Regions from separate parts of the Nocardiopsis gilva YIM 90087 genome, predicted to be linked through region 1. Evidence: riboswitches for the same ligand, from Rfam matches in the RefSeq annotation. Region 1 holds a riboswitch; the other holds the start of a gene.

Region 1 (6,933 bases):
GGGGCCAGCCGTCGGCGCAGCGCGGCGTCGCGGTGGCGCGGGTCGAAGCGCGTGGTGTCCACGCCGCGCTGCCACAGGCTCAGCCGGGGGAAGTCCTGGTCGGCCAGCTCGCGCAGGGTCGCCGACGAGGGCACCAGGGTGCGGTCCACCGCGGAGTGGACGCGGCGCAGGAAGGGCCAGAGCAGGTCGCCCGCGGGAAGGCCGTAGCGGGCGGTGAATCCGGGCAGGTCGGTCTGGTACACGGCGACCGTGGGCAGCGCCCAGCGGCGCGCGATGTCCACTGCGGTGTGCCCCAGCAGCGCGGGGGAGGCCAGATGGAGGACGTCGGGGCCGAAGGCGCGCAGCGCGGCGGTGACGAGCCGCCGCGACGGCAGCCCGCCGGTGAAACCGCGGTAAAAGGGCAGAGGCACGCCCGGAAGGCGTACCACCGGGAACCCCGCGTAGCGGGCGGGGCCGGTGCCCGGAGCGAGGATGAGGGCCTGGTGGCCCCGGGAGGCGAGGTGTTCGGCGACCCGGCAGACCGAGTTGGTGACGCCGTTGACCTGGGGAAGGAAGGACTCGCTGATGATCGCGACGCGGAGAGGGGAGGCGGATTGGGAGGCGGCGGGAGGCGGGGGAACGGGCGCGGAGGCGGCAGCAGGCACGGTGTATCTCCCAACGGCGGGGGGCTCCTACCCGGCACGCTAGGTACCGCACGTAAACCCCTCCGGACCTGCGGTGGGCGCCCGATTGACGATCTTCCTCCGGGTATGCGAAGCGCGGGTCGGCGACGGTCCGGACCGATATCGCGTCAGTGGAGGTGTTTCGGCACGGATGGCCGTAGGATCGCGAGCTGTCGCCAATCACGCGTCCACGGATCAGGAGCGCCGCATGACCCTCGTCGAATGGGCAGAGCTCGTCAGTGCCGAGCTGGAGCTGGGAGAGGAGATCGGCAAGGGCGACGTCGATCGGATCCTGGACCTCGCCCGGGACGCCGCGCACTCGGTCGCCCGCCCGGCGGCGCCCCTGACCACCTACCTGCTCGGTGTCGCCGTCGGCCGAGGAGCCGACCCTGTGGAGGCGGCGGCCGTGCTCAGCCGTCTGGCGCTCGCCCAGGCGCCGGAGTCGCCCGACACGCCGTGAATTCCGCTGGTCATACGCCTGTTACAGAACGCAGAAGCGACCAGTCCGAGGATGAAACGTGACGCATACGTGACGAAACCGGTCAAAAAACCAGGTAAATGTGGCAGTGCGTTGCATCACGTTGATCGCGGCGGTGCGTCGTGCCGTCGTCGCCCTACCCCGTCCTCACCCGGGCGGAGGGCGGCGGATCCTTACCCCCTCGCTCGAACACATAGGGAGTTCGTCCATGGATCAACTCACGGACATGCTGGACACCCTCTCCGGCATTATCTGGAGTGAGTACGTCCTCATCCCGTTGCTGCTGCTCACTGGGTTGTTCCTGACGATCCGACTGCGGCTGCTGCAGTTCCACAAGCTCTTCCACGCCCTCTGGCTGGCACTGGTCCGCCGCAAGGAGGCCGAGGGCGTCCAGGGCGACATCTCGCACTACCAGGCGCTGAGCACCGCGCTGGCCGCCACGGTGGGTGTCGGCAACATCGCCGGTGCCGCGCTGGCGATCGGCATGGGCGGTCCCGGTGCCCTGTTCTGGATGTGGATGACCGGCCTCGTCGGTATGGCCACCAAGTACAGCGAGGCGCTGCTGGGCGTGAAGTACCGGCAGGTGGACAGCGTGGGCAAGCAGAGCGGCGGCCCCATGTTCTACCTCCGCCACGGTCTTCCCGGCGGGCTGGGCCTGGCGCTGGGCGTCCTCTTCGCCGTGTTCGGCGCCATCGCGGCCTTCGGTATCGGCAACGGCACCCAGGCCAACACCGTCTCGCAGCAGCTCAACAACGTCTGGGGCGTTCCGACCTGGGTGGCCGGTGTCGCGATGGTGATCATCGCGGGCACGGTCATCCTCGGCGGTATCAAGAGCATCGGCCGCGTGGCCGCCGGGATCGTGCCGATCATGATCGTGCTCTACATCGGCATCACTCTGACCGTGCTGATCGTGCACGTCGGCGACATCCCCGCGGCGCTGGCGCTCGTCCTGACCGACGCCTTCACCGGGCAGGCCGCCGCCGGCGGCGGCGCGGCCTCCGTGTTCGTCGTGATCCAGGCCGGCGTGGCGCGCGGCATCTTCTCCAACGAGTCGGGCCTGGGCACCGGCGCCATCGCGGCCGCCGCGGCCAAGACCGACCAGCCGGTGCGCCAGGCGATGGTCTCGATGACCCAGACGTTCATCGACACGCTCATCGTCGTCACCATGACCTGCCTGGTCATCATCGTCACCGGCGTCTGGGAGGAGGACGGCACCGGCGACGGCGCCCAGATGACCTCCGAGGCGCTGCAGAGCGGCCTGTCGGCCATCACACCCGGCCTGGGCGCCATGGGCGGCTACATCGTGGCCATCTCCGTCGCGGTCTTCGCCTTCACCACCATCCTCGGCTGGTCCTACTACGGCGAGCGCTGCATCGACTTCCTCGTCGGCCACAGGGGCGTGCCCGTCTACCGCGTGGTGTTCGTCGCCATGATCTACGTCGGTGCCGTGGCCTCCCTGGACGTCATCTGGGTGGCCAGCGACATCGCCAACGGCCTGATGGCGCTGCCCAACCTGATCGGCCTGCTGCTGCTCTCCCCGGTCATCGTCCAGGAGACGCAGAGGTACTTCAGCAACCCCGACTGGAAGAACCCGGACATCAAGGTCCCCGACGTCCGCCAGCAGTGACCCGTTCCAGGCCCCGCCCCGCAGACCACGCGGGGCGGGGCCTTCGTTGATCTCGGGGATATCGACCGAATACTCGCCGATATTCGGTCGATATCCCCGAGATCAACGGGGAAACGGGCGAGGGCCGTGGGGGAAGCCTTAGTGGTCGGCCGCGACAGCGCCCCACCACGCGTGGAAGTGGTGGACCGGGCCCTTGCCGCGGCCCGCGTCGAGTTCGTCGGCGTGGCGCAGGGCCTCGGTGAGGTACTCCTTGGCGTCCCGCACGGCCGCGGGGACGTCGTCGCGCTGGGGGAGGAGGGCGGCGATGGCGGAGGACAGGGTGCAGCCCGTGCCGTGGGTGTTGTGCGTGCGGACGCGCTCGGCGGTGAAGGTCCGCGGCGGCCAGTCCGGTTCGACCAGGAGGTCGGTGCTGTGGCCGCTGTCCGCGCCGCCGAGGTGGCCGCCCTTCAGCAGCACGCGGCGGGCGCCCAGAACGAGGAGGCGCTCGGCCTGGGCACCCATCGTCTCGATGCTGCCGGCCTCGTCCGCGCCGAGGAGTTCGGCGGCCTCGGGGATGTTGGGCGTGATGAGATCGGCGCGCGGGAGGAGCTCGTCGCGGACCCCCGCCACCGCCTCGGGCGCCAGCAGCCGGTCGCCGCTCTTGGCGACCATCACCGGGTCGAGCACCACGTTGCGCAGCGCGTAGTGGTCGATGGCCGCGGCGACCGCGCCGATGACGCCCGTGTCGGACAGCATCCCGATCTTCACCGCGTCCACCCGCGCGTCGGTGAGCAGCGTGTCGAGCTGCGCCGAGACGAACTCCGCGGGGACGGCGTGCACGCCGGTGACACCGCTCGTGGACTGGGCGGTCAGGGCGGTGATGACCGTCATCCCGTAGCCGCCGAGCGCGGAGAAGGTCTTCAGGTCGGCCTGGATGCCGGCGCCCCCGCTGGGGTCGCTGCCGGCGATGGACAGGATGTTGTAGCCGCTCATTGGCGTTCCTTCGCTAGTACGAGCTAGATCAGGTTCGACGGGTGTGCTCTCAGCCGGGACGGCTGATCACCAGCGGGTGATCGTCTCCCGGCACCCCGCGCCGTGATGGACGTTGGATGGAGTTGTCGGGGTGCCCGTCAGCCGCGCTCGGCCGAGTCGACCGGGTCGGCCGAGCGGTGGCGGCCCCGAGTCTGACCGGCCCCGTTCGCGGCACCCTGCCGCCGGGCCTGGACACGCCGTTCGAAGAGCAGCACGGCGACGACGACCGCGAAGCCCAGAACCGCCAGGGCGACGGTGACCGGAATATCGCCCTGCGGCGCCTGCAGCGTGCGGTGCTCGTCCTGCCACGGCCACAGCGCGCGCAGCGAACCGGCCATCAGTCCGGTCAGGACGACCAGCGTGATGTGGTGGTAGCTCTCCATGAGCCACTGCAGCAGCTTGACGAAGAACGCCAGGCCGATGATCGCGCCCAGCGCGAACGTCCCGATGTAGCCGAAGTCGCGGGCGTTCAGCGCGTCCATCGTGGCCGTGTACAGGCCGAAGGTGAGCAGGATGAACGAGCCGGAGACGCCGGGCAGGACCAGCGCGCAGACGGCGATGGCCGCGGCGCCGACGACGATGAAGAAGTTGGGTTCGACGTGGGCCGGGGGCAGGCCGGTGAGCAGGAACGTCACCGCCGCGACGGCCAGTGCCACCAGGTAGTCGCCGGGCCTCCAGGTGCGCCCGGAGCCGCTGTAGGGCACCCACAGCGAGGCCAGGATCAGGCCGAAGAAGACCGCGTAGGCGTACTGCTGCTCGTGCTCGACCAGCGGGGCCAGGAACTTGGCGGCGACAAGGGCGGCCAGGACCATGCCGATCAGCACGGCGATGATGGCGCCCCAGTCGGCCTTGCGGAACTCCTCGGCGGCGCGCGCGCCGCCACGGCCGCGCGGCAGGTCGCCGGCTGCCAGCCGGATTCCGTTCACCGCGTGGCCCGCGGAGGTGATGAGGTTTTCGTAGATGCCCACGATCAGTGCGACGGTGCCGCCACTGACGCCGGGGACCACCTCCGCGGTCCCGATGAGGGCGCCGCGGAACGCGTTGAAGAGGTGAGTACCGACTGACTTCGCCATGTCTCGCGTTTCGTCTGAATGGGTGCGGGAGGAAATGGGAGCAAGTGAGCTGGGCGACCGCCGCCGCGGGCGGTGCGCCCCCAGTCTAGGGGCGGCCGAGGGGGACGGTTCGGCGCTGTGTGGGGAAGTTTCGGACACGATGCTGTGACGCGGCCCCGTGTGTACCGGCATCGTATGGGTAGTAGTCGCGTCGACGCGTCGGGAAGCCGGGAGGCGTAGGGGACGCCCCGGTACGACACGACGTCCGCGGCGTGCGGCGCCGCGGAGACGGGGGAGGAATGTGATGAGGGAACGATTCCGCGATGCCCAGGGTCCCGGATGGGGCTGGTGGGGAGCGGCACGTGCCGCCTCTTGTGCATCGGGGGCACCATCTGTTCTCCTGCTGGAGTCCGCCTGAGGCGGTGCTTCGTGCGTTAACCGAACGGGTATCTGAAAATCGAATAACGATCACTGCTGTTCCGATCAACGGCGATCGAAGGGAAACCTGGATGAGCGACACCCGCAGTCTGGGCGAATACACGGCCGGTGGGGATCACACCGGTCCCGTCATTTCGAGTAGCGACCACATCGGACTGGCCGAGGCACACTCGGCGCACAACTACAACCCCCTGCCCGTTGTCATCGCCGAAGGCGAGGGCGCGTGGGTCACCGACGTCGAGGGCCGCCGCTACCTCGACTGTCTCGCCGGATACTCCGCGACCAACTTCGGCCACAGCAACCCCGACCTGCTGGCGGCCGCACACCACCAGCTCGACCGGGTGACGCTCACCAGCCGCGCCTTCTACCACGACCAGTTCGGCCCCTGGGTCACCGCCCTCGCCGACCTCGTCGGCAAGGAGAAGGTGCTGCCCATGAACACCGGCGCCGAGGCGGTGGAGACCGCGGTCAAGGTGGCCCGCCGGTGGGCCTACGACGTCAAGGGCGTCCCCGACGGGCAGGCCACGATCATCGTCGCGGGCGGCAACTTCCACGGCCGCACCACCACCATCATCTCCTTCTCCGAGGACCCCGACGCCTACGGCGGCTTCGGTCCCTACACCCCCGGCTTCCGCGTGGTCCCCTACGGCGACGCCGACGCGATCGCGTCGGCCATCGACGCGACCACGGCCGCGGTCATCGTCGAGCCCGTGCAGGGCGAGGCCGGGGTCATCGTGCCGCCCCCGGACTACCTCCCCCGCATCAGGGAGATCTGCGACGACAACCGGGTGCTGTTCATCGCCGACGAGGTGCAGTCGGCCCTCGGCCGCACCGGCACCGTGACGGCCTGCGAGCACACCGGCGTCATCCCCGACGCCTACCTCTTCGGCAAGGCCCTGGGCGGCGGCATCCTCCCCGTCTCGGCCATGGTCGCCGACGAGGACGTCCTCGGCGTGATCCAGCCGGGCCAGCACGGCAGCACCTTCGGCGGAAACCCGATGGCCGCGGCGATGGGCCGCACCGTCGTGCGGATGCTGCGGGAGGGGCCCTACCTGGACAACGCCCAGCGGCTCGGCGAGGTGCTGGGCACCCGGATCAAGGAGTTCGTCGGCAACGGCGCGGTGGCCGCGCGCAGCATCGGGCTGTGGGCGGGGGTCGACGTCGACGAGTCCCTGGCCAGCGGGCGGGAGCTGTGCGAGCGGCTCGCCAAGAAGGGCGTCCTGGTCAAGGACACGCACGGCTCGACGGTCCGGCTCTCGCCGTCCCTCGTCGTCACCGAGGACGACCTGAACTGGGCGCTGGACCGGTTCGGTGAGGTCCTGGCCGAACTGCGCGCGGAGAAGGGCTAGCGCGCGGCCCCTGACCGGCACTTCCCCGCGGCCGGAACCGGCCCGGGACAGCGGTTTGGCCCGGCCTCCGTCCCGTCCGTCCGCACCTGGGACGGGGCGGAGGCCGGTACGTCCTACTCGACCTCGGCGACCAGCACGTCGGGATCGGCGTTGTCGAGGGTGTCGCGCGTGACGTACAGCGCGCGGCCGGGTCCGGAGGCGATGCGCTCGGCCACGCGGTCGGTGAACGCCGCCTGCCCCGCCGCGGTGGGATGGAAGGTGCTCCGATCCACCTTGATGCCCTCGCTCAGGTCGCGGATCAGGACCCCGTTGAGCC
Region 2 (6,933 bases), 340 kb from region 1:
CGGCTCGTCCAGCAGCAGCACGTCGGGCGCGTGGGCCGGTCCGGAGCTGAGGGCCGTCGCGACCGAGAGTCGGCGCTTCTCGCCACCGGAGAGCGTGTTGGGGTGGACGTCGGCGAGACCGGTCAGGCGCAGCCGCTCCAGCAGTTCCTCCACCCACGCCGCCGCCTCGCGCTCGCTCAGCCCGGTGCGCCGCGGGGCGAAGGCGAGCTCGTCGCGGACGGTGCCGGTGACGAACTGGTCCTCGGCGTGCTGGAAGACCGTGCCCAGGTGACGGGCGAGCCTGCGGGCGGGCCAGCGGATCAGCGGGCGCTCGTCGATGGCTGCCAGGGCGCCGCGCGGCTCGACCGCGCCACCATGCGGCGCGGTGAGCCCGGCCAGCAGCATCAGCAGAGTGGACTTGCCCGACCCGTTGGGTCCGGTCAGAGCGGTGGCCGACGCGGAGGTGACCGCAGCGGCCGCCCCGTCGAGGATCGTCGCGGGCGGGCCGGTGCCCGGCCCGAGCGCTTCGGGTGTGCGGGCGACGAGATCGACCGCCTCGATGAGCGGCGACGCGGGCGACGAACATGCGACGGGCCGTTGCTCGGCTCGGGGTTCGTGACCGGGCACCCACACGCCCTGCTCGGCGAGATGGGCGCCGTGGGTGGCGAAGACAGTGCCCGGCGCGCCGTCCGCGATGACGCCGCCGCCCGGTTCGAGGACGACGACACGGTCCACCAGTCCGACCACGTCGGCCACCCGGTGCTCGACCAGCACCAGCGTCGCCTCGGTGGTGGCGACCAGGTCCGCCACCACCTCGCGGACGAGGCGCGCCCCGGCCGGGTCGAGGTTGGCGGTGGGCTCATCGAGCAGCAGGAGGCGCGGGTTCATCGCCAGCGTCCCGGCGATGACCAGCCGCTGCTTCTCGCCGCCGGACAGCGCGGCGGTCGACCGCGCCATGCCATAGGGGAACCCCACCTGGTCCAGCGCGGCGTGCACGCGCGGCCAGATGTCCGCGCGCGCGACGGCGCGGTTCTCCAGACCGAAGGCGACGTCGTCGCCGCTCCGCGCCATCACGAGTTGGGTCTCCGGGTCCTGGCTGACCAGGCCGATGTCGCCGCGGCGGCGGTCGGCGTGCTCGCCGTCGACGAGGAGCGTCCCCTCCTGCTCCCCGGAGATGGCGGCGTCGGGGCCGGTGAGTCCGGCGAGGGCGTGCAGCAGGGTGCTCTTGCCCGCCCCGGAGGCCCCGAGGAGCAGGACCCGCTCCCCCGGCTCGATCGTCAGGTCGACGCCGCGCAGCGCCCACGCGTCGCGGGCACCGTGCCGCCACCCCCATCCGGAGAGCCGAACCGCGGCCCCGCCCCCGCTCATCCGCGTGCCGAGGGGAAGGGGGTGAGGGCGCCAGCGCGGGCCAGCGCCGTGGTCAGCAGGCGACCGCCGACACCGGCGATGACGGCGGCGCTGAGCACCACGATGACCCCGTAGGCGGCCATGAAGGTGACCGGCCAGGCGGCGTAGTAGAGGGCGAGGTCCATGACGGTCGGCGCGAGCCCGGCGGCGGCACCGGCGAGCACGGAGATCCCCATCCCCCAGCGGCGGAAACGGCCGAGCGTGAAGACCACCTCGGGCAGCAGTCCCTGCAGCAGCCCCGCGAGCAGGACCATCAGTCCCCATTCGGTACCGAGCAGCATCGAGACCGTCGCCGCCGCGACCGAGGTGAGCACACCGGCGCCGGGCTTGCGGATGATGAGCATCCCCAGCACGCCGGGCAGCAGCCACACGCCGTAGATCACCGCCTGCGCGGGCGGGAAGAAGAGGAAGAGGGGGGTGGTGGATGCCCACAGCATCCCCCAGACCCAGAAGATGACGCCGATGGCGACGCCCAGGACGGCGGCGACGACGATGTCGACGGTGCGCCAGCGGACACCGGAAACGCCCATGAACTCGGCGATGCGCCGCCGCAGAGCGGCGGCGCGGGTGGCGACTGCGTTCAGCACACCGGTTCCGGTGGATTTGGTCGTGGAGGTTGCTCCAGGCGTGGATGAGGTTCCCACGGCGGTGTTCCTGTCCCTTCGTGTCAGCACACGAGAGGGCGCGAAGTGCCAAGAGGGCCGGGATCGAGGCGCGCATCCGCGCGCCGACCGATTCCACGGCCGACGGATCCTACGACTTCCTTCGCCGGCATGACCCGGATCAGGTGTGTAAGGGTCTGCGGTTCCATCCCGCACTCTCAGCGCCGAAGCGCTCCCCTGTCGGTTCCCTGCCGTTCTGGCAGTTCATTCCATTATGGGTGACTCCGCGTGGAGATAGGCAACGTGGGATTCTCCAACCGCTGAGGCGCGAGATTGTCGACAGGGAGCCCTTGACAACGCCGCAGGGCCGGTCGGATCACAGATGACCGACCGGCCCGACACACGAGGTACCGCCTACGCCGCGACCGCTACCGCAGCACCATTCCGTCGTCCATGGTCTCGGGCGGCTGCGGGACCACGACCAGGCCCATCTCGGCGGGGTCGGCCAGCATGGGGTGGGCGGGCAGGACGCGCACGGTGTAGCCGCACGTTCCGGCGCGCCGGAGGGGGACGGAGCCCGCGTAGCGCACCAGCGGCCCCTCGCTCCCATCGGGCTCGCCGACCACCTCCAGGTCGGCCACGACCGGTTCCACCAGCCGCTCGTCGCCGGTGACCCGGCCGATGGCGACCTCCACCTGGATGTCCTCGGGCGCCAGTCCGGCCAGCCCGAGGGTGGTGTGCACCTGCATCTCGCCGCCGACCTGGGGTGGGTCTTCCATTCCCACCACCTCCACGTGTTCGATGCGCACCCCCGGCCAGGCCTTGCGAACCCGGCGCTTCCACTCGGCGAGTTCGCGCGCACCGTTCATGTCCTCGCCCGCCAACCGGCGGGAGGAGTCGGCCGCCCCCTGGTAGAGGCGGGTGACGTACTCCTGCACCATGCGCGTGGCCAGCACCTTGGGGCCGAGCGAGACGAGGGTGTGCTTGACCATCTCCAGCCAGCGGTTGGGCAGGCCCTCCTCATCGCGGTCGTAGAACTGCGGCGCGACCTCGCCCTCGATCAGGTCGTACAGGGCCGCCGCCTCCAGCTCGTCACGGCGGTCGGGGTCGCGCACGCCGTCGGCCGTGGGGATGGCCCACCCGTTGGAGCCGTCGAACCACTCCGCCCACCAGCCGTCGCGGACGGACAGGTTGAGCCCGCCGTTGAGCGCGGCCTTCATGCCCGAGGTGCCGCAGGCCTCCAGTGGGCGCAGCGGGTTGTTCAGCCACACGTCGCAGCCCTGGACCAGGGAGCGCGCCAGTGCCATGTCGTAGTCGGGCAGGAAGACGATGCGGTGGCGCACCCGCGGGTCGTCGGTGAAGCGCACGATCTCCTGGATGAGGCGCTTGCCGCCCTCGTCGGCCGGGTGGGCCTTGCCCGCGATGACGATCTGCACCGGGCGATCCGGGTCGAGCAGCATCGACTTGAGCCGGTCGCGATCGCGCAGCATGAGGGTGAGCCGCTTGTAGGAGGGCACCCGGCGGGCGAATCCGATGGTCAGGATGTCGGGGTCGAGGACGTCGTCGATCCAGCCCAGCTCGGCCGAACTGGCCCCCCGCTGCCGCCAGGAGGCGCGCAGCCGCTCCCGCGTGTCGGCGACCAGGCGGGAGCGCAGCGTGCGGCGCATCTCCCACAGATCCGCCTCGTCGGCGTCGGTAATCTTGCGCCACCCTTCGGAGTGGGTGAACTCGGCGGAGTCCTGCACCATGCGCCCCGCCATCCGCTGGGCCTCATCCGCCACCCAGGTGCGCGCGTGCACGCCGTTGGTGATGGAGGTGATGGGCACCTCGGCGGCGTCGAAGCCCGACCACAGCCCCTGGAACATGTCCCGGGCGACGGCCCCGTGCAGTTCGCTGACGCCGTTGACGCGCTGCGCCAGCCGCATGCCCATCACGGCCATGTTGAACACCGCGGGGTCACCGCCCGCGTAGTCCTCTGTGCCGAGCTCCATGACGCGGTCGCGCGGGACACCCGGTGTCGCGGAGACGTCGGCGGTGAAGTGCCGCTCGACGAGGTCGCGCGGCAGGCGGTCGATCCCGGCGGACACCGGCGTATGGGTGGTGAAGACCGTGCCCGCACGGGTGGCCTCGGCCGCCTCGTCGAAGGTCAGTCCGGCCTCGTCGATGTACTCGCGGACGCGTTCCAGGCCGAGGAACCCGGCGTGCCCCTCGTTCATGTGGAAGACCTCGGGGCGGGGGTCGCCGGTCTGCTCGCAGTAGACGCGGACCGCCCGGACCCCGCCGATGCCGAGCAGCAGCTCCTGGCGCAGCCGGTGCTCGCTCCCGCCCCCGTAGAGGCGGTCGGTGATGCCGCGCAGCTCCGGGTCGTTGCCCTCGTGGCACGCGTCCAGGAGCAGCAGCGGGACGCGTCCGACGCGGACCACCCACACGTGCGCGGTGATGCGGCGGCCGTCCGCCATGTCGACGCCGATGCACACGGGTTCCCCCGCGGCGTCGGACAGGCGGCTCATGGGCAGTCCGCGCGGGTCGATCTCCGGGTAGCCCTCCAGCTGCCAGCCCTCGGGCGAGAGGGTCTGGGTGAAGTAGCCGTGCCGGTAGAGCAGACCGACGCCGATGAGCGGTAGGCCCAGGTCGCTGGCGCTCTTGAGGTGGTCGCCGGCGAGGATGCCCAGTCCGCCGGAGTACTGGGGCAGGGCGGCGGTCAGGCCGTATTCGGCCGAGAAGTAGGCGATGCCCGAGGGCGGCTGGGACAGGCCCTGATACCAACGTGGTCCGGTGAGGTAGGTGTCGAGGTCGGCGGCGGCCTCGCGCAGACGGGCGCGGAACTCCTCATCGCGGGCGAGCGCGGCGAACCGCTCCCCACCGACCTCGCCGAGCATGCGGAACGGATCCTGGCCGACGCTCTCCCACACCTCGGGATCGATCGCGGCGAAGACCTCGCGGGTCGCCGGGTGCCAGGCCCAGCGGAGGTTCGCGGCGAGTCGGCCCAGCGGGGCGAGTTCGTCGGGGAGGACGGTACGGACGGTAAATCTGCGAATCGCCTTCACGGAGCGTGAGGCTAGTCAATTCGGCGCGGTTACGCGACCCCCTTAGGCCTTTATTCAACGAACACGTCAAAATCTTAACTTCCAGGTTTCTGCGGCGCTTTTCCCCGTATGTCGCAAACCGGAATATCCGGGACAGACCACTCTTCTGGCTCGCCACTCCATGATCACCCCGCACACGCGACACACCCATTTAACCGATTATGGCCACCCGCGAAGCCAATGTGACGATTGCTCCCACTAGGGACACACGACCGCTTTGTCGTTGTTTCCTGCGTGAAGCGGGTGAAGATACATCCCACAAAGAACCATTGCCAGTGTGACGACAATCACAAAAAATACGCACCGCAAACCATCGGATGCGGGCCATTCCGGGCCGACGATAGACAGTGAGAGCGCGTCGCTCCGCGCCACCCGGGGTCCACCTATGTCGCCTTTCGGGTCCGCTGAGCTGCCCGCTCTCAAATGCCTTTCACGCCACAAACGCCACGAACTTCCCACAATCGCCGGAATCGCGACACTCTCGCTCTCTGCATTGGTGCACTTGTGATCGGACGCATTCCCATTCTGAACGTCGCTCCCGTACCCGACCTCGGCGCGGCCAAGGCCGTCGCCGGTGAGACCTTCACCGTCAGCGCCACCGTGATCAGGGAGGGGCACGGCGCCCTCGGCGCGGCTGTGGTGCTGTACGACCCTCGGGGACGGCGCCAGGAGCCCGTGCCCATGCGCGAGGTGGCGCCGGGAACCGACCGCTACGCGGCCGATGTGCGTGCGTCCCGCGAAGGCGCGTGGCGATTCGCCGTCGAGGCGTGGGACGACCCCTTCGCCACCTGGCGGCACGACGCCCAGATCAAGATCCCGCTGGGGCAGGACGTCGAGCTGATGATGGAGGAGGGCGCCCGGCTCCTCGAACGGGCGGCGCGGCGCGTACCGCGCCGCCCCGAGCTGGCCAAGGTCGCCGACCGGCTCCGCGACACCACCCGGTCGGCGACCGAGCGCTTGGAGCTGGCCACCGGGGCCGAAGTCGTCGCGGAGCTCGGCGCCGCCCCGCTGCGCGACCTGGTGACGCGGTCGAAGAAGTTTCCGCTCGTCGTGCACCGCAAGCGCGCGCTCTTCGGCTCCTGGTACGAGTTCTTCCCACGCTCTGAGGGCGCGGAGCCCGCCGACCACGACGGCCAGTGGCGCCCGGGCACACTGCGCACCGCCGCCAAGCGCCTTCCGGCCATCGCCGACATGGGCTTCGACGTCGTCTACCTGCCGCCGATCCATCCCGTGGGTCACTCCTTCCGCAAGGGTCGCAACAACACGCTGCAGGCTGGGCCGGGCGACCCCGGCTCGGTGTGGGCGATCGGCTCGGCCGAGGGCGGCCACGACGCCATCCACCCCGACCTCGGCGACATCGACGACTTCGACGCGTTCGTCGCCAGCGCGCGCGAGCTGGGGATGGAGGTCGCGCTCGACCTGGCCCTGCAGTGCTCACCCGACCACCCCTGGGTGACCGAGCACCCCGAGTGGTTCACGGTCCGCGCCGACGGCTCCATCGCGCACGCGGAGAACCCGCCCAAGAAGTACCAGGACATCTACCCGCTGAACTTCGACGCCGCCCCCGAGGGGCTGTACGCCGAGGTGCTGCGCGTCGTCCGGCACTGGATGGCGCACGGGGTGCGCATCTTCCGGGTGGACAACCCGCACACCAAGCCGGTGGCGTTCTGGGAGCGGCTGCTCGCCGAGATCGCGCGGACCGACCCGGACGTGCTCTTCCTCGCCGAAGCCTTCACCCGCCCGGCGATGATGCACACCCTCGCCAAGATCGGCTTCCACCAGTCCTACACCTACTTCACCTGGCGCAACGGCAAGGAGGAGCTGGAGGACTACCTGCGCGAGCTGAGCGGGGACGCCGC

What was found. A riboswitch is a leader RNA that binds a small molecule or an ion and turns the genes downstream of it on or off. The one in region 1 is predicted to bind thiamine pyrophosphate.
Region 2: linked by a shared signal. The riboswitch ahead of CDO52_RS22675 (ECF transporter S component) and the one ahead of thiD (bifunctional hydroxymethylpyrimidine kinase/phosphomethylpyrimidine kinase) in region 1 are both predicted to bind thiamine pyrophosphate.

Annotation. Positions count from the first base shown of each region.
Region 1 covers NZ_CP022753.1:4,756,909-4,763,841, reverse strand. The annotation lists gene CDO52_RS21290 (glycosyltransferase family 4 protein) at 1-644, opposite strand, end outside; gene CDO52_RS21285 (DUF6457 domain-containing protein) at 871-1,122, shown strand; gene CDO52_RS21280 (alanine/glycine:cation symporter family protein) at 1,349-2,767, shown strand; gene thiD (bifunctional hydroxymethylpyrimidine kinase/phosphomethylpyrimidine kinase) at 2,906-3,739, opposite strand; TPP riboswitch at 3,728-3,847, opposite strand; gene CDO52_RS21270 (DUF368 domain-containing protein) at 3,877-4,851, opposite strand; gene rocD (ornithine--oxo-acid transaminase) at 5,340-6,617, shown strand; gene CDO52_RS21260 (SGNH/GDSL hydrolase family protein) at 6,731-6,933, opposite strand, start outside.
Region 2 covers NZ_CP022753.1:5,097,527-5,104,459, forward strand. The annotation lists gene CDO52_RS22670 (ABC transporter ATP-binding protein) at 1-1,347, opposite strand, end outside; gene CDO52_RS22675 (ECF transporter S component) at 1,344-1,916, opposite strand; TPP riboswitch at 2,130-2,237, opposite strand; gene glgP (alpha-glucan family phosphorylase) at 2,417-5,035, opposite strand; gene CDO52_RS22685 (alpha-1,4-glucan--maltose-1-phosphate maltosyltransferase) at 5,579-6,933, shown strand, end outside.